3 regions of the Bifidobacterium fermentum genome follow, and region 3 is predicted to be linked to each of the others. Evidence: riboswitches for the same ligand, from Rfam matches in the RefSeq annotation. Region 3 holds a riboswitch; each other region holds the start of a gene.

Region 1 (7,892 bases), 430 kb from region 3:
GAAGAGGATCTCTTCAAGCTTTTCATGGATGCCCAGATCCCCTATGAACTCAAGGAGAATGCATATCGTGAGCTCCATGAGCATGGCATCAAGGTCCTGCCGGCGTTGGCGACCATGGAATATGTGGGTCATGATAGGCAAGGGCAACGGCAGACGTATCATCTATCGGATGCTGTGATCAGTGCAGTCGAAGAGATCATGTTTCGCTCCTGATCGGCGTCCCAGGGTCACCGATGCGAAGCGGGCAGGAACAGAAAAGAGTGTGGTATGAGAAGATTTGCGTTGGGCTATGAATATCTGGCGCGTATCGTTCTGATGATCCTGGTGGTGAACATTGCGATCATCGTTCATACGTTGTTCGGCCTGGTAATCGGTGGATTCTTCCCATCGATTTCCGCAGCATACTCGACGTACCGCAGGTGGATACTGTCGATTGACGACCGTTCATGGTCCATTTCCAAGACCTGGAAGGTATTCTTCCAGGAATGGAAATCAGATTTCGTGGGGGCGAACGTCTTCGGCTGGGTGCAATTCCTGATCTGGGCGGCATTGCTTTGGGAGTATTGGTTCGTGCAGCATAATAACCTTGGACGCATGGGATTCGCCGTTTCGGGAATTCTCCTGCTCATCAATATCATCTATATGCTGTTTATTCTCGAAAGCTGGGCGATCCGTTCGCATTTCAACGAACGCGTCGGGTGGATCATTCGTACCACATTCACGATGCTTCTTGTGCGCCCGATGTGCACCTTCTTCGTGCTCGTGGTTGCGCTCCTTGTTGGCGTTGCCTATTACAAATGGCCAGGTCTGATGATGGCATGCGGCATCTCGATTCCCATCTTCACCACGATGATGTGCATCTATTCCTGGGGGAAGCTGCCGAGCATGGACATCCATCAGATCGAGCCGTTGGAGGAGGATTTGAAGAAGCGGCATCATGCACACGACGACGATCAGCAATGATGACGCATTGATCCGACTACGATGGACGATTGTCGACGCTGACTGATGATGATGATGGTTGATAAGGGAGATGCACATGACTGCAGATGACGATCAAGCCCGTAACGAGCGCTTATCAAGGAATTCGAACGTTGCTCTCACGCCTGAGCAGTTGGATGCCGTGGCGGCTCTGGCAAAGAACAACCGATATGCGAAGCAGTCTTCGTGGAAAACGTTGAAGGAACTGCCCTTGAAGCAGCGCATGAGCTTCTTCGTCGAGCATTTCCTTGCTGCGATCATCGCCATTGCCATAGCCCTTGCCCTCATCATTGCATTCATCGTGAGCTACGTGACCAAGGCGCCAGACCCTGAATTGACGGTGCAGGGATTCGACATGTCGAATTACTCCGGGCAATTCGACACCTTGCGCAACGAGTTTGTCTCCTCGCAAGGGTTGAAGGATAAGCGTCTGGTCGACGTTGCCGGAGACATGGACATCCTGACGAATGCCTCATCCGACGATTCCGCGAAAGTCCTGGCAATGGTAAGCGCGGGGCAGATCAATGTCGTGTTCGGCAATAAGGCGAACTTCGCCTCTCTCAACAAGCGAGGTCTGGTGTCATCCGTCAAGTCTGTGCTTGGCAAGACCGGCATGAAAAAGTATGCCAGTGCCTGGGTCGATGCAAAGGGAGCGCACACCACAGATGCTTCCAAGGTCGTCGGTCTCGATCTGTCGCACGCAAGGAAGTGGAAGTCTGCCGGTCTTCCTGACAATATCTATATCGGTTTCAGCAATGTGGAAAAGACCAAGACCTACGCCAGGCATTTTATCGCCTTCCTGGACATCCGATAGTGAGCGGGTCAAGCTTTCCATGTTGATTGTGACCAGGGCTTTCTGTGGTCTTTCAGCAGATTCTTAGGCATGGTCATGGCCATGCATATGCCCCCGGCTTGTACGTCATGCCGGGGGCATATGCATTGTTTCAGGCAATCAGGAGTCGTCTGCCTGGCTCACTTGTTATGGCTGATCTTGTACGAGATGCCTCCTGCGCACAGCAGCAGCACCACAATGGCAAGCATCGAGGCCACGCTGACGCCGGTTTTCGCCAATGCTGCATCTGGTGTCGAAGTCGTCGAACCGGAAGCAGCTGGTGCATGCGAATTGTCAGAAGCCGAGGTCTGCAATGTGACGAAGGGCAGTACGACCTTCGTGTTCTTCAGACTCATCAGAGCGGCCTGGCTTTCTGCCCCTGAGAAGATGTCGATGGCGTTGCTGTCTGTGGTGACCGAGTCATGTGCATCGGAATCATTGGGAACGCCGAGGCCGCCACCAAAGCGATATTGATGCACGTCGCTCGTGCAGGTTGCCCCAGTGCCATCCCAGCAGGCCTTGCTCAGGACAGGGCGAACGTTTCCGATGCCTTCCGAAGCTTCGGCATCGCTGAACAGCGACACCTGATACCCGATCTTGCTCAGATCGATGCCTTTCAATGAGCTGGCAGGAACCGAGGCAACCATCGTGTTGCCTTTGACGATGCTGAGTGACACCGTGCCCGCTTTCTCAGTCGAATCTGGATTATAGACGGCACTGCCATATGTCGCGTCGTCATAGCGACCATCGACGACGATCGCTTTCTTCCAAGCACCCAGCGTGAAGTTGTTCGTTCCTGGGAGTTCGGCAACGACTGGCGTCGAGGATGCCTTTGATGTGAGCGATGTGAGCGATGCGTGCGATGTGACGGTCTTGAACGAGGTGGCAGATGCGGAAGCAGACGTGGTGGCATCGCCAAGATAGATGTTCAGACGCTGCGTGCTCATGCCGTTGCCACCCCAAGGATTGGTGATGCCGCCTTCGACGCTGGTGACGAAGTTCACGGTATCGCCGTCCTCATAGACGCCGAATGAACGCAGGTCGAAACTTCCCTTGTTGAAGGCGCTGCTGCTCGGATAGACGTAGCTGCCTGGGCCGTTGTCGTCTCCTGCAGGGTCTGTCATGCTTCCCTTGATGCTGCCGAAGGCATAGATGGTATAGCGCTTGACGGTCATCACGCCGTTGGCCGCAATGGCCGTGACGCGAACGGTGTTGGTCACCGAGGGCAGCTTCACCGATGTGGTAAATTTTCCATCGGCCAGCGTTGCCTTGGTTTCTGTCCCGTTGCTCACCGAGATCTCGACCGTCTTGGCGTTGCTGGTGCCCACGATTGGCATGCTTCTGTTCTCAGCCGTTTCGCCATCGCTCAGTCCGGTGACACTCAGACTTGGAGCCTCTCCCGTGGGCTGGGTGTCTGCTGTGGCATCCCAGTTGTCCCACAGATCGGCATCGAAATCCAAACGACCGAGTTCATCGGATGCCCAGTTGTTGCTGGCCTTGAGTACTGCAACGCCGCCGACCGTGTAGTTGTGGAAGAGCAATCCCTCGCCATCGGTGGTCTGGTTGCCGATCGTGACCTGCTTGCCGTTCGAATCGGTGAACGCCTTGAAGAAGTTTTCCTGCGCGCTGAGATCGATCTTGCTCCATGCATCGATGTGCAATCCATCGAACTTGATGTTCTTCGTGTTCTGTGCCGCATACATGCGAATGGCACAGTTCACCATGCCTTCCACATTCGTATTCGTGAAGGTGAAGTTTTGAACCGTGTCGCTCAAGTCAGCGGTATTCGTGGCGCTGGTGTCGGTCCACGAGGGCGATTCATTGAACACGCAGGTGTTGCTCTTCTGATCGTTCCAATACATGCGATTGTGAATGATGTCGGTGTTTGAGACACTCACGTTCTCAACGTTTCTTGGACTCCATCCCCATTGGAACACTGGACCGTTCTCGCCCTTCCAGATGACGGTGTTATCCACGGTGACGTTGGAATGATAGAGCTTGATGGTGTCGTCATTGGACTGGAAGAAGGAGTTCTTCATGGTCGTTCCCCGATAGAGCTCCAGACCATCGGTCTGCCAATACCAAGCGCCGACCTGCTGATAGTTGTTGACGTTCATCGCAAACGGGCCATCCGCTTCGCCATACATGACGAATGAGTTGAATGGCGGATTGGCGACGGTCAGACCATGCAGGTCGAGGCTCTGCGATGCACCGGTGGACTCGAACTGCAGCATCTTCAGACATGATCCGTTGCAGTCGGAGCTTTTCGGGCTGATATGGTTCAGTCCGTTGTTGGCATCGGCCTCATAGATATACTGTTCGCCCGAGAGCACGCCATATCCGGTTACTTTCATATGGGCTGCGGTCGCCTTGAAGAGGAAGGAACCTTTGACATAGGCGCCGGGGGCGAGATACACCCAGGTGATGTTTGCCGGCAGTTGAGTCTGATAGTTCGAGCCCATCCAATAGGTGCCAGGTCCGAAATAGAGCGTGTTGGCAGTGGACTCGACATGGGTGGCCAGGTCGCTGATGTCGCCTGGCGTGATCTGCTGCACGGTTGCATCGGAGGTGTCGGGAATGTCTGAACTGGTCTGTGAGCTAGCTTCCATCGGCTGCGCGAAGATCATCATCGAATTCTGTGGTTCGGTATCGACCGCCTGTCCGCTTGCGGAGTCGGTCGTCAGATTGCCTGAACCGCCAGAGTTGTCGTTATATGCGGTGATGAGCTGCGGGGTGAACTCGACCGAGAAGCGGTAGCCGGAATCCTTGTAGGGAACGGTGATCTTGATGGTGTCGTTGCCGACGAGCTCCTTCTTGAAGTTGTCGCTCGTCGGGCGAATCGTCACTTGATCCGCTGAGGTGATGGGCTGATTCGTATCGAGTTTGACATACACGTCAGTATCTTTGCTGTATTCGAAGGAGGACCACGACATGGTCATCCTCGCACTGGCCGAGAACTCGGCGCCGTCCTGCTCTGGATAGGTGTAGCCCGAGTTGTCGGTCTTGCCATTGCCGTTGCGTGGAATGCTTAAGTAGGTAAAGGAATCATACTGTGGCTGTGTGTTGTCGTCGTTATTCTCAGACAGCGCCACCTTGGTGGAATAGAATGGCGATTCACGAACCACGCCATCGGCAAGCTTGTCGGTGCTGTTTTTCTCGGCGTTTTGCTGCCACCACGTATGCAGGTCGGCGTCGTTCGCCGTTGCTGGAGTGGTGACGGAGTCCGATGCAGTCGTCTGTGTGGCTGCAGACTGTGTGGTTGCAGACCCTGTCGTTGATGCCTGTTGAGATTCCGAACTGGCGGTCGCTGCGGATGCGGGAGCTGCCAAACCCATTGCCATGATCAAAGAAGCGCCGAGCGCAACGCCAACGGTGGCATAATGCTGAATTCTGCTCGCTTTTCTTTGAGTGGTTTTCGCATGAAAGCACATAAAAACCTCTATCTTCCAAATATATTGATCCCCATAATCTGTTTCGACCATATCACGACGAAGCGAAATGACCTAATTCGACCATATCACGACGAAGCGAAATGACCTAATTCGACCATATCACGACGATGCGAAATGACCTAATATATAGTGTAACGCAATGAAATCCTTGCGCAAAAACTATCATGATATACGAAAACATGACGGTTTATTTTGCAGAAGGATTACCGTAGTTGCTTGATTGTCAGACTGCTTGCTTGGTGACCAGAATTCCAAACAGTACTTTCACGACGCGATCGTACACGGACTCAATCCTCGAGATGCGCGTGCAAGCGCCGGGAAACGGGTCTCATTTGACAATTGCTGTGCACAAGCCTTCAATGAACGTGATAATTACATATAGTCTGTGGTCTGGGGTGCTTGCACAAGCTGAGATATACCCATGGAACCTGACGCAGTTAGCACTGCCGTAGGAAGACCGTTCCAGCATCACGTTGTTGTCAACGTGCTGAAGTCCACTTTTCATCGCGAGAAGAGTGGACTTTTTGTTTGTCTGGAATCAGCGAACGCCTACCCAAGGCTTTCCTGTCGGTTTCCAATCGAGTGCAAACCGATTGAGGGTTGATTCGAGTGCGGTTCATGGCGATCTTGGAATGGCATGCGGTTGCTTTCAAGTTGTCTTCACGCCAGATTGCGTCAAAACTGTGGCGACATGCCGCAAGCAAAGGGGAAACGATGTCATTCTCGCAATCATTGATTCAGCAGGAGCAACCATTGCTGCAAGCCAACGAACAGTGCAGTTTCATACAGGATGTGGTTCACGGCCGGCTTTCCAGGGAAGCGATGAACTATTACATTCAACAGGATCTGCATTATACGGACGCGGAAACCTATGTGCAGACGCAGCTGATCGCGAAGAGCGCGAGCATTGCGGACCAGCGGCTGTTCACCGACCAGTTGCAATCGCACTTACAGACTGTGAATGAGCTATATGAAAGCCTCTCGAAAACTTTGCACGCCGATTGGTCGCTGCAACGCAAGCAGACCATACAACCAGTCACAAGTTTCTACCGAGAACATCTGCTGTCGCAAACTCGCGACGGTGACCTTCTGGATATGCTGACACCCTTCCAAGCTGGAATCTGGATGTACGTTGAACTGGGCAGATACCTAGCGTCGACCGGTAAAGTCAAACCAGACAATGGCTTCTATCAATGGGTGGTGGATGTACAGGAGCCAACCTTGGCCGGGCCAGACGGCATATCGGCAAGGTTCTTTGCCGTGATGGACAGAGAGGCCGAGTCTGCGAGTGAAGTCCAGCTCAAGCGCGCACGCGACAACTTCCACCGCAGCTGCCTGTTCGAATGGTATTTCTGGGATGCTGCCAGCCGCCAGCTCACATGGAACGATTTTGAAAACCAAGCGTTGCAGGCGAGCACGATGGCCTGAGTGTCAGCTTTCTGTCTGCGACCGCGCCGATTGATGCAGTGCTTGGTATGCTTCGAAATTATCTCGAACCGAGTTCACCGGATACTTCTTCTTGGTCATATCGAGCTTTGCATTGATGATCTCATCGAGATCGAACCCCATGCGATCGGCCATCATGATGCAATACGTCAGCACGTCAGCCAGCTCTTCCGCCACATGAGTGTCGTTGACAGCGTCTTCATGCCGATCGCGATGGGTTGTCCATTGAAAACATTCAAGTAGCTCGGCGGCCTCGATCGAGATTGATTTCGCTAGATTTTCGGGGGTGTGGTATTGATCCCAATCGCGTTGCGTCGTGAAGTCACGAATGGCCTGAATCGTTTCATCGCTTATCATGGCTTCGATTGTAGTGGGAAGACCATGTATCGGCTGGCTATAACTGCTGGAACGATGGAATGAGTCTTGCAGTGTGATTGTGCGTTGGCCAAGGCAGAGTTACGGGAGCGGCATAAGATGGCAGAAGGCATGATGCATCGGTGTGGTCAAGCGATCAAGAGACTAGGCTGTTGCTGCCCTGCCGGACATGTGGAGAGAAGAAGGTATGCATGGCGATGAAACCATCAAGATCCAAGCCATCGGTATTGGCACCATCGGCAGTACATCCGGACGAAGCTCAGACCACCAATCCCGCAGCAACGACTTTACATGGCAAACGAGTGCAATACAACGAAGCCAGTGCGCTTGGTTCGGTGCCAACTAAGGCCAAGGCGGCCGTGGTGGGCATGGGTCTCATGGCCGCCATTTCTTCGCTTGTCGGCGCGGGCACGTCGTTTTCTCCGCTGTATGTTGATATTTGGGGCGGTATGATGTTGCACCCGAATTGCCCTGCGCTTGGGAGTCGACCGGCACAGACGGGAGAGAACGGTCTGTGCGTCACGGCGCCATCATGGTTTCTGTTGGTGACCTTGAGCTGCGTGTGCTGTGCCGTTCTGTTCGCCATCGCGTTCACGCACACGGCTGAACGATTGTCGCGCTGGCATCAGCGTGGGAACGTTGAGAATGGGCACGGCGACCATTTCCGCTATGTCGACAAGGTCAATGCAGCCTGCATCGTCCTCTCATGCGTTGCCGTCGCGGCTCTTGTGATTATTTCGGGCGAGCTTGGCATGGCTGCGTTGGTCGTGGTGTGGTGGCTGATGGCGTTTGTGGCATTACGGGTG
Region 2 (7,892 bases), 120 kb from region 3:
CGTTCCTCCTCACGCTCCTTCAAGGCACGCTCGGCGCTGAGATTCTGCACCATCGAATTCGCCCAAGGCACCAGGGCCGCCACCACCCCGATAAGCAGCAGTGCGGCGATGAACAACACCTGCGATGCCTGCATGAATGGATAGGAGGCAAAGGCATATGCGACAAGCGCGGCAAGCATCAATGCGATGGCGACGATCATCCGAATCAGACTGTTGCCGTCTATTTGGAGCCACGCGATTGCCATGCCACTGGCTGTGAGCAGCACGGGAACGATGACGTTCACGGGCATTCCTCGCATGCCAAGCGAAAAGCCGAAGCACGCCAGCACGACGCTGCAGGCAAGGATGGTGAGCGGCATGGGCGTGCGGCCAAGGATATGAAGCAGCCCCTCGGACCGTTCAGTTGCTGGACGCAGCTGGGAATCTCCGTTGGAAAGGGGCATGTCCCGCTGCCGTTGCGCATAAGGAGCCCGTTTCTTCGAATTCTGCGGACGAACAATCTGTGGACGAACACAGATGGCAAGCAACACATATGCGACCAGTCCAGCTCCAAAGAATGGGATCAAGGCGAGCGCAACCAGTCGTACGAGCCATGTCTGCATGCCAAGATGCTGTGCCACCCCTCGGCAGACGCCACTGATCATTCTGCCCTGTCTTGGTCTGCGCAGTGGATGGCGCGCAGGCAGAAGCGGCGGAACGGCTGCATAGGAGTCCTCGGCAGAAGAGGAATCCTGCCAAGGTGGCTGTTCTGACTGCCATGTCTGCTCTGAATCTGGTGCGATACCCATATATGCCATTATTGTCTGCAATGCGATTCCTTGCCGACATTCAGGCCGCATATGGGAAGGAATCAGGGATAAATCAGGGTGTTCCCCGAGGTGTTTCGCACAAAGGGCTTGGTGTAATGGAAGCATGAACAATACACAGATGAACGGGCCGACGCCGCCAAGTGCGGAATCTCGGTTCTTTGCATGGATACGAGAGAGCGGCATCGAACGCTCCGACGACCGTTGGATTGCCGGTGTCGGCAGCGGTCTGGCAGTCAGAATCGGATGGGATGTCGTGCTCGTCAGGGTTCTATTCATTGTCTCGACGCTCTGCTTCGGCATCGGAGCTGCAGTATATGGATTGATGTGGTTCCTCATTCCCGACCGCCGCAGCAATGCGATTCTTCTTGAGGAACTGATTGCCGGTCGGTGGGATTGGAGCTGTGTCGGAGTATTCCTCTGCATCTTGGTGGCGATGATCTTTCCAGGTGCCGGACTGTTCATCCTCACGCTGTCCTTCCTTGGGGTCTTCCTGATGATGCTGTGGAGCAGGAACAGAAGATATCAGGCAGAGCAAGGTCAGCCCGGACACATGCCCCCACCTGCCGAAGGGCAGCAGAAAGCGGCTCGTCCATCGCAGTCACCGTTCCAGTCGCAGGACGATTCCCAACCGCTGGGTTCTTCACAGCGCGATGTTCCAGAACAAGGCGATGCGGCTGCAAACTCTTCGCATCAAGCGACGCAGCCAAGCTTTAGACGGCCGAACTTCGCTGATTCCGCGAACACGCACTATGCGCCCCACTCCACGGCGCAGGCTGGGATGCATGCCCCTCAGCCGTATCAATACCGGCCTCGAACCATCCATCCACGCCGCAGGCCCGCCGGACCCATAGTCGTGAGCATGCTTGTCGGGCTGATGCTGCTTGTGGGGGCAGGACTGTTTCTCTATGCAGGTCTCAGTGGCTTAAGCACGGAACAGACCTTGAACATGGCGACCATATGGTCCTGCGCGAATGTCATTGTCCTCGGAGCTGCGCTGGTGATCCTCGGCGGTTCGGGCAGGCGTTCAGGAGGCTTGATTCCGTTTGCCATTCTTGGACTGCTGCTGAGCTTCATCCTGGTCGCGACTTCGGTGGGATTCGGATATGCAAGCACCGCTTCGCATGAGAGGACGAGCGGTTTCGAGCGTATCCCCGTGCATTCGCATGTCAGCTTCGGCTCGACTCCGAGCGACATGCAACGCTATTCTCGGGGCATGCTTCTTGACGCAAGTAACGCAACCCGCGGCGCAGGCGACGACAGTCGCACCGCAACCATCGACCTGAGCGAATACGAACGCGATAACGGCAAGCACACCATAACGAGGGACGACGGTTCTAAGGTCGAATCCTCCTGCCCGACGGGAAAGATCTCTTTCAGCTTCGTAGAGACGAAAGCCACGATCATCATGCCTAAGCACTGCGCATACAGCGTCAATAACTACGGCGTCACCAATACTTCACGGGCGAACATGGGAGGAACCTTCCTGTTTCTCGGCGACTCGAAGGGAGTGATTTCGTTGCAGCACTGGTTCACTATGGCCGACAATGCGCCAGACGCAACCCTGCCGAAGGATCTCGCCAATGAGACGCTACTCATCGAGGTCCCCTCGATGCTTGATGGCGAGCTGTCCGTCATCTACGCGCAATGAATCTCACGAAGAGACACGAAGAGACACGAAGAGACACGGCGAAACACGGCGAAACACAGCGGAACACGACGAACAGCGCAAAGGCGAACAGCACAAAGCTAAGGAAAGAATATGACGAACAATGACAATCAACACGCCAAGGACATAGACAATGACAGGCACGAGGGCAGCATAGGCGATGAACGCACAGCCGGGCAGGCCAACGATTCGTCTGACACCCAGCCCATAGGCCGGCTCGCCAGCGAATCTGACACCTCATACGACGACCGACAGAACGACATCACCTTCAGAATCAGCACAGTCACAGCCGAAGAAGACACAGCCGAAGAAGATACAGTCAAAGAAAACACGGTCAAAGCTGCCGCAGACAAAGACGCCACAGCCAATGAGGAGAAGACGCGGCCCACGCAAGAGCAGGATGCGGCAGAGCCCATGCGCGCGAATCCCTTGGATGCCGACCCATCGCATGCGCAGGATGTGCCGCTCTATGCAAGCATCGCCTCAGAGGGAGAGGAACGGGACGCTTACGGCAATAGGATCATACATAAGAAGGGCGCGAGCGCGCCTACCATCGTTCTAGGATCGATACTCATCGTGTGCGGAGTGCTTGGCCTGCTGACCAGCTCGTATTGGGCGCCCCTGAACATGGTCGCATCGCTGGGCATCGATTGGAGGATCGTAGCTGCAATCGCATTCGCGGCCGTCGGCGGCATACTGCTGCTTTCCTCCCTTTCGTGGCTCATCAGCACAGCAATCCACCATTTCATCCGGTGACTTCGAGATGCGGTCTCACGGCGCTGTCCTGCGTCGAATTCATGGAAGGTTCCGACTGCGCGGAATTGAATTGACCATCATGGAAGAACAAGCACGCCAGCAAGGGCACCACCGGATATAGATATCGCATCTGGAAGCCAGCAAGCTCCAGTCCCTGCTGCGTGTCTGACAGGTCGTTCCACGTGACCTGGAGTGAGAGCCATACAAGCGCGAGCGATCCCCGAATGCTGCAAGACCAGACAGCGCGTAGAGCGCGTAGAGTCTGTTCCTGCCATAGAGCCTGCCCGTTCTCTCCGAATTGAGCCTGCCCGAGAAAAGGATGACCGCGCACAACAGCAGCAAGGAGGCCACCGTGGTTGGATCCTTGCTGACGAGGTCGAAGGTCTGCACGAGTGTGTCGGCCACCAATCGAAAGATCGTTCCAGCAAGATGATGCATGACATATTGCTTGTTGGCCGCATAGAGATCGGGAAGAATGACGAGCATATGCGTTTTCTCCCACCACAGATTCACCAAGGTGGCTGGAATAAAGGCACACAGCACATATATGATCTTTCTACGCATCGATAATGCCTTGGTAGCCAAGACGAGCAGGATGACAGGCGCATAGACCGACTTCATCAGACACTGCAGGAAGGCGGCGACTATCAGCAGCACCCACCAGACGGTCGTCAATGGCTTCCTCCTAGCGAAAAGCCACAGTGACAACGCGATGAAGCATGCCGTGTAACCTATCACCGGGCCATCGGCCATCAGACTGCTCGCGCAGAACACCGGGTACGGCAGGCATCCGAACACCGCGAAGAACCATTTCCCGCTGGGAATCATGACTATCGCTATTCCGATGGCAAGCATGAACGCAAGCAGATTGGTCAATCTTGCGAGTTTCAGCACCGCCGATGGTCGAAGACCGAAGTGCAGACCGAATTTCATGCCAATAGCCTGAGGCAGGTATGAGACGAACAGGTACTGATTGCTTCGCGTCGCTACGTGGACGATTGAATGATCGTCGCTGTTCAGAGCCTCAACCTGCGCGTCATACTGCGGATCCCGCTTCAATGCAGTGATATCGATTCCTTCGACGGTTTGATTCGAGACGGTCGGCTGATCTATGTATCGCGAATCGCCCACAAGGTTTTGCGCACGCTTGGCACCATCAGGAGAATCCACCATCGTCGTCGAGTTGAATGACTGCAAGGTTGCGAGCGCGTAGGTGCTTCCGAGATGCAGATGCGGGTCCGGCATCGTCAGTGGCCCCACCGTTGCAATGAACGCACAGCCTTCAATGCAGCACACGATCAGAAATGAGACGAGCGGAATCAGCACTTTGGATTTGCCCCGCAGCCAATCCCTCAATCTCACAATCAAGTCAGGCATCGATGATTTGCCAAGTCCGAATCGTGCTCTGTTCGATGTCACAAGTAAGTCCATTCCTACTGAGAAGAATCGTGGATACGCGCATGTTCCACGGCGTCTGTTTCACATCCAATATATTCAGGGCACCATATGAATCGCACATACCTGCGTTCTTCGTGGCAGACACGGCATATTTCCTCCACTGTCGATGCCCTGGATGCCCTGGATGCCGTGTCCGCGCCTTCAGACGCAACATCCCTCAGCTCAGCCATATCCCTGCATGGGCGTCGCACGAATGCGCACCATGTCGACTTATACACAGGAACGTTCCTGGCTCTCTGTCTCAATCATGTCTGGCGTCATCGATCCAGTGCAGAAACCAAGTCCAGCTCCCAGTCGGTCGAAAGACTCGTGACGCATGCGCTGTCAGGCACTGTGCCTATGCTCGAGATGTCCATGCACGGGAGCTTACGAGCTGAGAGGGAGAGCGATCTCCGACCGTTGAACGTGACACGGCTAATACCGTCGAACGAACGCATTGCAAGGCTTTACATATCCTCGCGTGGTCGCATGCCGTGAAACGAATCACCATCACGGCCCGAAACGCACTGGAATGGGGATACCTTTGGACTCTGACGGAAATCCGCAGCTAGAAATCGTCGCACAACGCTGGCCGGACATCGAAATGATGGAATCGCAACGAATTCTCGATGCCTTGGATCAGCCGCTTCGTGCCAGGTCAATCGTCTCCCATAGCGGGCGCCCCACATCTGCCGCATCGCTGATCCGGACAGATCGGGGTCTGGTGTTCATCAAGCGCTATTCGCGCACGGTCCGTGATGTGGAGACCATTGCGCCATACCACCGTTACGCCGAGTTTCTGTCTCATTCTGGAATTTCCACCCCGCGGTTCCTGCGCTTCAACCCCGAGGCCTCTGTGTCTCCTACTGCGATGGAAGAGCTGGGGAACACCGACATGCTGAACGTCGATCCACAGCTCAGCGTTGCTCAACAGCACAGCGTCAATCCACAGACAGCTACCGTCGCGATCACTGCCGACGCTGCATATGAAGCATATATGGCATCGACCGGCGAGGACCGATATGGAAAGGCTCTGAGCTGGGATCCTCCGAAAACGCTTGAAGAGGCCAGGAATCTCGGCGAATCCGTGGCGAAGATCGATGCCGCGTCCAGAGATTTCGATGAACCGCGCATGCGGCCGAACGGCATGTCGAACACCTTCGGGCTCTTTGCCTCGGACGACATCCATGCATCGTGGAAATCCTGGGTCGCCAGGCGTCCAGCAGTTCAGAGGTACATTCGTCTCACAAATCGAGACATTTCTCATGATTTGGACATCGTGCAGCCATACGCAGGTAAGGTCGCGGCACATTACGGGCAGCTCCATCGTCAATGGACGCATGGCGATCCGCACACCTCGAACTTTCTGTGGACTGGCAACGCGCCGTCAACGGTCATCGACTTCGGTCTGGCGGACCGGAATACGGCAGTCTTCGACCTGGCGATGGCCATCGAACGCCATGCGATTCAATGGGTTGCCGTGATGGATGGTCACGAGGATGCATGCCGGCCAGATATCGCCGAATCCATCATTCGCGGATATTGCAGCCACAGACCTCTGCAGGATGCGGAAAAGCTGATTCTGCCAGAGCTCCTTGCCATATGTCAGGCCGAATCAGGCTTGAACTGGCTCCAATACTATATGGATGGCGTTCATCGGCTCGACGATGCGGCATGGTGCTACGATGTCTGCTTTCTCGCGCACACCCGCTGGTTCTCGACAGGACCGGGACGGGCGCTTCTTGACTCCATACGGGACTGTCTGAGCGAATAGGCGCCCAACGGCAGCCAGTAAAGACCCATTTCCACACAGGAATTTTCCAATATCACCAATCAGAAGGGCAAATCATGATAGAGGTTCGACTTGAATATGTGCATCCTTGGACGAATCATGCAGGAATGTATCTGGCGCGGAAGCGCGGTCTGTACCAGAGGCAGGGCATGGATGTCGAATTCACCAGCGGTGACTTCTTCCGCGGCGATCCAGCATATCTTCTGGCTCGTGGCGAATGCGACATCGCACTCGTGCGGCTCAATCAGCTGCTGTTCCATCAGCAGGGAGAGGCCTCTCTCATATCCGTCGCCGTGATGAACCAATGTCAGATTGGCGGCATCATCACCAATGCTTCGACTGGCATCACTCGCTTCCGCGACCTGGAGGGCAAGAGAGTCTGTGTCCCGATGGGCGTCGCAAGGCTGCGAACCGAGCTTGAGCAGGCTGTGACCAAGGATGGCGGCGACTTCTCGAAGGTCACGACCATCGACCCAGGCGAATGGGAGCCAGACATGCGTTCCGTCGAACGCGGCAAGTGCGATGCATTCATCAACGTCGCATGGTGGGAGCCATTCCAGGGCTCCGAGCCCTTCGAGCAGATTCGCACGATTCCGTTTGACTCCATAGGCGTCGCTCCCCACCATTCCTATTACGTCTGCTTCCGCCGAGAATTTCTTGAGCGAAATCAGGAGATGGTTCGCAACTTCATCGCTGCCACGCAGGAAGGGTATGCGATGGTTCGCGAGGATCATGCCGCAGGCGTCGATGCGCTGCAACCAGCGTTATGCCATATAGATCCGGATGTCATCTCGGCATCCATCGATGCCGTGCTGCCATCATGGTTCGACGCGAATGGCAACTGGGGAGCCGCAGACATCGCCATGGTCCGTTCCTACGTGCGTTGGATGGATCAGTATCACCACATGAGCGTATCCCTACAGCAGGCAGTCGATGCGCTGAACGGCAATTGCGTCACGAACGCCCTGCTGCCGCAATCGAATGACCCTCTTCCCTCGCCCATGTCCCTTCCAGACATCGGATAGGACTGCGGTCTCGCATGAAATGAGAGCCGGAAATGCTGCCCTTGTGCCGATGCAAATCCCCTTCGGCAAGCCGCCACACCCCCGCTATTTTCTCTCCGCAGCCTTGAGCAGCATGTGGCGGTGGGGGGTGTGCTCGATGGAGAATATGTCTCCGAAGGCTTCGAAGCCTTGCTTTTCATAGAACCCTATGACCTGCACCTGGGCATTGATAAGGATGTCGAGGTTGGGCCAATGCTCCGCGCATGATGTCAGGACCGCATCCATGAGCATGGAGCCATACCCCTTGCCGCGTACGGCAAGGGAGGTCGCGACACGTCCGAAGGTCACATGGTCCTTCTCGCGAAAGATGCGCGCATAGGCAAGAGTCCTGTTATCTGGACCATCGATGAGAAAAACGTGGCGGGCCT
Region 3 (7,892 bases):
TGCTCCAAAGAATCATCATGCTCAGAACCCTCTCGTTCCAATCCCAGCACGATGACTCTGTCGATCATGTCTATCCAAGGTTCGGCACGATGCTCGACAAGCACCATCGTCGAATGCTGCGCATGGACGACCTTGCGAACCGCGGCGACTATCTGCTCGACCCCGTCAGGGTCGAGATTCGCAGTCGGCTCGTCGAGCAGCAGAACCTCCGGCCGCATCGCGATCGCACCGGCCAAGGCAAGTCGCTGCATCTGCCCGCCGCTCAGATGCATCGTCGAGCGGTGCAGCTGCACGTCATCGAGGCCGACTTCATGGAGGCACTGCCTGACGCGCTGCCATATCTGCGCCCTGGGAACGTTCATGTTCTCTGGACCGAACGCAACATTGTCACCGAGTCTCTGGAATATCGCCTGAGCATCAGGGTCCTGCAGCACAAGCCCCACCCGGCCCAGTGCATCCGAGACTGGCTGACCTCCGACAAGGATCGCCCCTTCGGTCGTGCCCCCGTCACTGTCGACGAGCTGAGTCGCGTCCTGTCCGGCCTGCCGGTGCCCGGCCTGCCCCTTGAGCCTGCTGCTGCCTTGGCGCAGCTCTGTCGCACGATCGCCTGACTCAGACATGGGTGCCGCAGAGTCACGAACGGCATCCCCTTCCGAATTCGAATCGACATCCGAATTCATGGGCTTCACCGGAGAGGTCTCGACGGCATCGACCCCGAGGAGTCCCGCAGCGCCTTCGAGAATCGTTGACTTACCAATTCCAGAAGCACCCAGCAGCAGCACACGTTCCCCTGCGTGAATCTCAAGGTTCAAGTTGCGCACGGAAAAGTTCCTGCGCGAGGCATGACGATATCCCCAGTTGCGAAAGCTCAGAGGGGCTGCGACTCCTGCCCGGACATCGCCTGCCGCGGCATACGAGTGCCCGCTGGCTGGCTGTCCCGCGTCGGAACGCGGTGAAGCGGCGCGGTCTGCCGTCTGATTCCGGTCAGTGCCGCCGTCCGTTTGATGAGACCTTGCTTGCATGTGAATCGCCACTGCTTCTCTCGTCGTGAATGTTATGGAATGTGTCGGTGCAGCCGTTCAGGCAGTCATGCCACGAACGTCACGGCCCGATGCAAAGCGGTCCAGCGCACCGGTCCGTGCGATGGCGATGTAGAGATTCCACATCAGAACTCCTGCTACGACGACCCCTGAGATGATGGTGGTGAGCAGGTTGATGAAGCCGTAGGATCCACCCCAGTCGATGGCCTGGAGATTCGTGAAGAAGGTGTATCCCCAGCATCCGATGCCTGCAAGAAGCCCAGACAGTGCGCTCACTGCGAGGTTCCAACTGCGATACATGAAGATGAGGAATGCGATTTCAGCCATGGCACCCTGCACCAGACCGATGTAGAGGGTCGATATGCCCCAAGCGTTGCCGAGGATCGCCTCGAGGACGGCGGCGACCACTTCGGCATAGACCGCGGCGCCAGGCTTGCGAACGATGATTGCGGCCAAAGGACCTGCAAAGAGCCACAGACCATTCAGAAGACCTGAAAGCCCTGGGATGACGCTCTCCATTGGTGTGCCAATGACGTTCCACAGCAGTGCAGCAGCCCAGAAAATCAGTGAACTGACCACGCCGATGACGGATGCGACCGCTATGTCAACCACGCGCCAGCGCAGGGATGGGTGTGAGGTCTTCTGTATTGCCGATGTCATGATATGTGCCTTAATCTCTCTCGTATGCATCTCTGATGTGCATATCCCGAAAGGCACGGGAAAGATGGACTTCCGTGCGCCGGCATTACCCGGTATACGTTCGTTCGGTCGAGGCTTCGCCTCATCTCAGCCATCCACTGTTCTGGACAGCCCCCGTGTCTGAAAACGATAATAACCTATCCCCTGACCAAGCTCGTATCCCTTCATGGCCGCAAGGCTGAACGGCCGAAAGGCCACATGAACTCATGAATGCATGAGCGCATGTCTGGACGGTAGCGCGGCAGTGCGGCTGCATGGATGCATAACCCATTATCATCTCAATGACCGATTACCATCTCATCATTTCTCAGCACATGACCAGTTGTGGGCACATGCCGTCCCTTCGCAGTCGGGTTTGCGAGTTTTTGGCACTTGCCGAAGTATCAAAGCCCCAGAAGCCGCATACCTGCGACCGGATCAGGCCGAAAATCGGGGTTTGTACTTTGGCAAGTGCCAAAAACTTGCAAGCGCCGCGTGAGAACTCGTCCAGAGCGGTCTGGAGCAGACTTGAAACGGTTTAGAGCGGTCTGGAACGGTCTAGAGCAGGGTGATTCGGGCGTGGCCGTCGCCCGCGTTGCCGGTCATCTGGGAGCCGTCGCTCTTGCTCCAGTCGGGCATGGACTCGTTTCCGGCCTTCATCGCATAGCTGGTGAACCGGTATTCCCGTCCATCGATGACCTGCGTGGCACGGTCGGCGGGAGAGTCGGTCGCAGGGCGGTGCGTCCTGGGATTGCCGGCGTTCGCGGCCGAAGTGTCCGACAGCGCGACCGCACCCGGATAGCCCGAGATGAACGAGGAACCACCGGCACCCCCCACAAGACGTGAATCACCTACCTGTCCACCGCAGCCACCTCCGTACCATCCTGCACCGCCACCATAATATCCGCCCGTCCCGCCGACACCAAAACCCCCAGTCCATGCGACTGTGGCATTTGATCCCACCCCGCCCGATGTCTGGCTTCCACCCTGGCTTCGATTCGCAGCAGAGATGTTCTGCTGGCTCGGTATGTTGGTGGTCGTCGATCCCATCAAGCCAGTGAGTCCACCGCCATCGCCAGCATTGATGTGAGAACTCCCGTATGTCGAAATGCCACCGCCACTCCCAGCAACCATGATTCTCGAATTCAATCCCAAAGCATCGTCCCAGTTGCCTCCTAGCATTCTGAAATCCGTGGCACCGCCACCACCACTGTTGCCTCCATTGAACCCATTAGCAGGGCCGCCGACGTATACGAAAACTTCCATGCCCTTGCGAAGGAACACGTTCCCAACCGTGTAGGCACCGACGGAAATTCTTGCTCCGCTGGAATATCCCTTCGCTCCCCATGCTTCGAGTTGGTAGACGCCGTCGACGGGCGCGGTGAACGCCTGCACGCTGCCGGTCATGGCGTAGTCCCATCGCAGGACGCTGTCATCGTAGCCATCGTGATACGGTTCGATGTCGATCGCACTCCAATCCGGTGCGGCGACGTTGCGGTACTGGACCGCCTCGGCCGCATAGGCGAACCCATAGCGCGCACCCTGCCACTCATTGTCATCGAACACCACCCCGTCCACGCTCACCAACCCGGGGTTGAAGTAGACGCCATAGCGCACCCGCGCCTGCGAGGGACAGTCAGCCCCGCCGCACGCCTCGACCTCCGCGTCCTGCGCCGTCGGATCGGCCGACAGCACCCCATCCAGACTCGACGCGCGCAGCTGCACCGTGGACGGATCCCCATCATTGGCCGCATCGCCCTCAGGCACCACCTCGAAGCCGACGCGACTCATGCCCGGCACGTCACCCTTGCATGACACGTCCGCATCCGACACCATCGCCGTGGCCTGCGTGAACTTGGCAGGACCGCCGTCCGACTCCTCGTCCAGCTGCCACACGCACAGCTTCGGCGAATAGAACCCCACCACATCCGCAGGCACGGCAGACGCCATCCGCACCGTCACCGTCAGCAGCGTGCGATACCACACCGACTTCGCGCCAGCGTTGCCCACATCGAACGACACCTCCAGCGAATCCCCCGGATTGAAGTCCTCCAGCACGCCATCGGCGTCGATGCTGCCATCGTGCTTCACATAATTCGTCGTCTTGTTTTCAGCGAAGATCAGCCTGCCATCCGGGTCACCTTCCGAATAGTGCGTCAGCGAGAACCCATCCTCCTTCAACTCCGTCACCCCGGCCGTCGACGACTGGCCACCACCCAGCCAGTCAGAGAAAAACGACGACACAAACCCCATCAGCAGCAACAGCAGCAGCACACCCAACGCCACCACCAGCCAAGAGAAGCCCCCCCCCCCGCTCTGTTCTACGCGACAATCTACGAACCATCTGCTCCACCTCGCCCACCTCGTCCATGCCAGCCATGCCGTCCATGCCAGTCAGAAATCATGATCGATGGCAATATCACGACCTACGCATCTATTCATACAATGAGTACAACATAATACACAATGTCTCATTGTACAGGAGTGCCCGAGCTATCAAGTTTTTGGCACTTGACTGAGTAGAAACGCAGATTTGGGGCTTGATTCCGTCGCCGTTTCATGGCTTTTGAGGGTTTGATACTTTGGCAAGTGCCAAAAACTTACAAACCGACATTAGATATCCGCCATTGGCGTGGCGTTGATGCCTGTCACAGGCAGACGCCCGCCAAAGACACAATTGCAATATTGAGGCATGGCGATGGTCTGGCCATGCATCGCAGATATGACGCTATCTCGCCAAGGCGTTCATGAGCAGTGCCTCTGCGACGACATTCCTGCGAAGTCCATATAGTGAAATCGATTCATTCGGACTATGGGCATTGGACTGCGGATCCTCGGGTCCGGTAACCAGGACCTGGGCTTGCGGGAACAGCTTCTGCAGTTCGGGTATGAACGGAATCGAACCGCCCTCGCCCTTGTTTATGGGTTCGACTCCGAAGGCTTCCTGCATCGCCTTCTGCGCATCCTGAACGGCTTCGCTGTCAGGATCCATCGCCCACCCCATGCCATTTTCCAAAGGCTTGACCTCGACGACTGCGCCGAAGGGGGCGCTTTTCTTCAGAAATGCCGCCAAAGCCTGCTGCGCCTCTTCAGGGCGCTGCGAAGGTGCGGTACGCAGGGAAAGACGGAAGGTGGCCGAGTCGGCGAGTACGTTGAACGAACCCTCTACCGGATGCGCGTCGAATCCAATGACCGAGACGCTTGGCTTGGTCCACAGCCTCGAAGCCAGGGAATCCGAGCCGGTCAACCTCCATGAAGGCAGGATCGCCGCGTCGCGGCGCAAGGTCTCCTCGTCTATGTCGCGCTGAAGCCCTCCTACCGGCTCCTGGCTTTTCAGACCGGGAACCTTCAACGAGCCATCATCGTCATACATGCTCGAGATCAGCATCGCAGCAACCGTATTCGCATCCAGAACCGGCCCGCCGAACTGTCCCGAATGCACAGGATGCCCAAGCACTCGCACAGTCACATCGACGGTGGTATTGCCTCGCAACGAGGTGGTCAGGCTGGGAATCCTATCAGACCAATTGCCCGAATCGGCAACGATTATCACATCCGATTCGAAGGCTTCCCGATGTGCGGTAATGAAGGGTATGAAGCTCGGCGAGCCCATCTCCTCCTCACCCTCGAAGAAGACCTTGACATTCACTCCCAAATCCTCGCCCAGGGCAAGCAGGCTGCCCGCGTGAATGGCAATTCCGCCGCCATCATCAGCCGCTCCTCGACCATAGAGGCGGTCTGCCTCGACGGTCGCCGTGAATGGTTCGGTCTTCCAGACCGAGGCATCAGGCACAGGCTGCACGTCATGATGGGCATATAGCAGGATGGTGGGAGCATTCTCGTCGACGATCCTTGAACCGACCACCTCATATGCTCCGGGCGTTCCGTCAGGATTGGTCGACTGAACGACCTTCGTGTCCACTCCAAGTCCGCGCAGCTCTTCTGCAACGAATTCAGCGGACTTGCGCATGTGGTCACCGGTGATTCCCTTGGCGGAAACCGCAGCCAAAGCGACCTTTCGCGAAAGCAGCTCCACTATCGCATCCCAATGCCGATCGACGCGAGACTTGATTTCATCCACTGTGATATCGGTCATGACTCATTTCCCCCACTCGCACAATCGGCCATATGCAACGCCTCACGCGTCTATACGTCACCGTAACCTGTTCGCATGACATGGAACCCATTCAAGCGTAAGAATGACGCGGATAACACGACACAGGTGAGCATTGATTCCGACATCGAGGCAGAGGGCAAAGGCCGCCCGACACCCAAGCGAAAGCAGGCAGAGGCTCAGAATCTACACCCGATAGTCCCCAAGGACAGGAAGGCAAGCAGGAAGGTGGAGCGCGAAAAGCTCCGGGTTCGTCAAGACGCGGAATATGACGCGATGCGCAATGGAGACATCAACCACATGCCTAAGGCAGAACGGCTGGCATCCCGCGTGTATGTGCGCGATTATGTCGACGCCCGTTGGAATGTCGCCGAATTCTTCGTTCCAGTCGCATTCGTGATTCTTATCGTTTCCTTCCTCATCTCCTCGCTGTACCCCGCACTTTCAGTGCCGCTCCTGATCATGATGTATGTCTACCTGATCGCCTCGATCATCGACATAGCGATCATGTGGCGCGGTCTCAAGCGCAAGCTCGTCGCAAAATTCGGCGAGCAGGCAGTCGGTCGCGGATCGCGCACCGCGACCTACGCATGGTCACGATGCCTGCAGATGCGGCGTTGGCGCATGCCCCGTCCACGTGCGAAGAAGCGCGGCGACTGGCCAAAATAAGGTCGGTCGAAGCAAGTGCATGAATCAGGGAGCCGATGCATGGCATGGCTCATTGGTTCCAACGCCCACCGCGAAGCGAAGATACCAGACATATGAGGCTTCCTTCATTCACGGTGGGCGTATTCTTTCGATTTCGAGTATGAACGTATCTATACGCACCGTGACCACGCAAGGTACATGACCCACGCTCTGGCACGGAGCCACCGTCCGCAGCGTTGCACCATCGCACCGTAGCACGGCAGCACCGCTATCCATCTACCTGGAGGTTGTAAGAGATGACTGATTCTCAGCACACGCAAGATTCGAGGAACTCGTTTGACCTTGTCGTCATAGGGTCTGGGCCAGGAGGCTACACCGCTGCCCTTCGCGCTGCCGAACTGGACAGAAGCGTGGCCATCGTGGAGAAGGACGATGTCGTCGGCGGAGTCTGCCTCAACCGAGGATGCATTCCGACCAAGGCGTTGATAACGGCAGTTCACGACATCGAAACCGCCGAGCATGCCCAGTCGGTCGGGGTCAACCTGGAATTCCATGGCATAGACTACGGCGCGCTGATGAAGCATAAGCGCCATATGGTCCACACGATGACGGAAGGTCTTTCCGCCCTTCTCTCGCATCGCAAGGTGAGCGTGATACATGGCGTGGCAAGCATAGCGAAGGACCATAGCGTCAAGGTCGACGATGGGGATTCAGAGCGCACCCTGACCGCGCACGACATAGTCATAGCCACGGGTTCCATGCCCCGCGGCTTCGCAGACGAGCCGTTCTCGCACTCCGTGATCGACTCCGACAGGGCGCTTGCCCTGGATACCTTCCCTACCAGCGCGGTCATCATCGGCTCCGGTGCAGTCGCCTTGGAATTCGCAAGTCTTTGGAACACGGCAGGCACGAAGGTCACCCTGCTTGCCCGTCACGACCGCGTCCTGTCGCATTGGAGCCGCAGGGCGGGAGTGACGCTGACCAGGGAGCTCAAGCGCAGTGGCATCAATGTGATCACCCATGCCAACACGACTGCCATTGACAGTGGCGAGAATCTAGGCGTGACCGTTCACTATGACCAGGTCGACCACAACGCCCAGGATAGCGACGGCGGCAATAACGGCAATGGCGAGAAGGCCTCCTCCCAGCATCAGGTCAGCGCCGATGTGGCGCTTGTCGCCATCGGCCGAACCCCATCGACCGGCGCGCAATGGTTCAAGGACGCAGGAATCGACCTTGACGAGCATGGTCTCGTCGCAACCGACGAATTGGGCAGGACGAGCGCCGATCACATCTGGGCGGTCGGTGACATCACCGCAGGGCATCAGATGGCGCACCGCGCATTCGAACAGGGCATGACCGTCGCAGAGGCCATTGCCGGTCTCAAGCCCGAGCCAGTGGACAACGACACC

What was found. A riboswitch is a leader RNA that binds a small molecule or an ion and turns the genes downstream of it on or off. The one in region 3 is predicted to bind thiamine pyrophosphate.
Region 1: linked by a shared signal. The riboswitch ahead of QN062_RS04580 (TenA family protein) and the one ahead of QN062_RS02780 (ECF transporter S component) in region 3 are both predicted to bind thiamine pyrophosphate.
Region 2: linked by a shared signal. The riboswitch ahead of QN062_RS03275 (phosphotransferase enzyme family protein) and the one ahead of QN062_RS02780 (ECF transporter S component) in region 3 are both predicted to bind thiamine pyrophosphate.

Annotation. Positions count from the first base shown of each region.
Region 1 covers NZ_CP129683.1:1,121,878-1,129,769, reverse strand. The annotation lists gene QN062_RS04600 (TIM-barrel domain-containing protein) at 1-213, shown strand, start outside; gene QN062_RS04595 (YesL family protein) at 268-963, shown strand; gene QN062_RS04590 (hypothetical protein) at 1,040-1,795, shown strand; gene QN062_RS04585 (glucodextranase DOMON-like domain-containing protein) at 1,954-5,148, opposite strand; TPP riboswitch at 5,647-5,737, shown strand; gene QN062_RS04580 (TenA family protein) at 5,884-6,693, shown strand; gene QN062_RS04575 (nucleotide pyrophosphohydrolase) at 6,697-7,068, opposite strand; gene QN062_RS04570 (hypothetical protein) at 7,278-7,892, shown strand, end outside.
Region 2 covers NZ_CP129683.1:811,201-819,092, forward strand. The annotation lists gene QN062_RS03255 (PspC domain-containing protein) at 1-809, opposite strand, end outside; gene QN062_RS03260 (PspC domain-containing protein) at 913-2,457, shown strand; gene QN062_RS03265 (hypothetical protein) at 2,569-3,231, shown strand; gene QN062_RS03270 (DUF2142 domain-containing protein) at 3,271-4,650, opposite strand; TPP riboswitch at 5,038-5,139, shown strand; gene QN062_RS03275 (phosphotransferase enzyme family protein) at 5,201-6,442, shown strand; gene QN062_RS03280 (ABC transporter substrate-binding protein) at 6,517-7,485, shown strand; gene QN062_RS03285 (GNAT family N-acetyltransferase) at 7,570-7,892, opposite strand, start outside.
Region 3 covers NZ_CP129683.1:687,622-695,513, forward strand. The annotation lists gene QN062_RS02775 (ATP-binding cassette domain-containing protein) at 1-1,022, opposite strand, end outside; gene QN062_RS02780 (ECF transporter S component) at 1,080-1,700, opposite strand; TPP riboswitch at 1,754-1,867, opposite strand; gene QN062_RS02785 (glycine rich domain-containing protein) at 2,277-4,007, opposite strand; gene QN062_RS02790 (dipeptidase) at 4,447-5,814, opposite strand; gene QN062_RS02795 (DUF3043 domain-containing protein) at 5,890-6,501, shown strand; gene lpdA (dihydrolipoyl dehydrogenase) at 6,777-7,892, shown strand, end outside.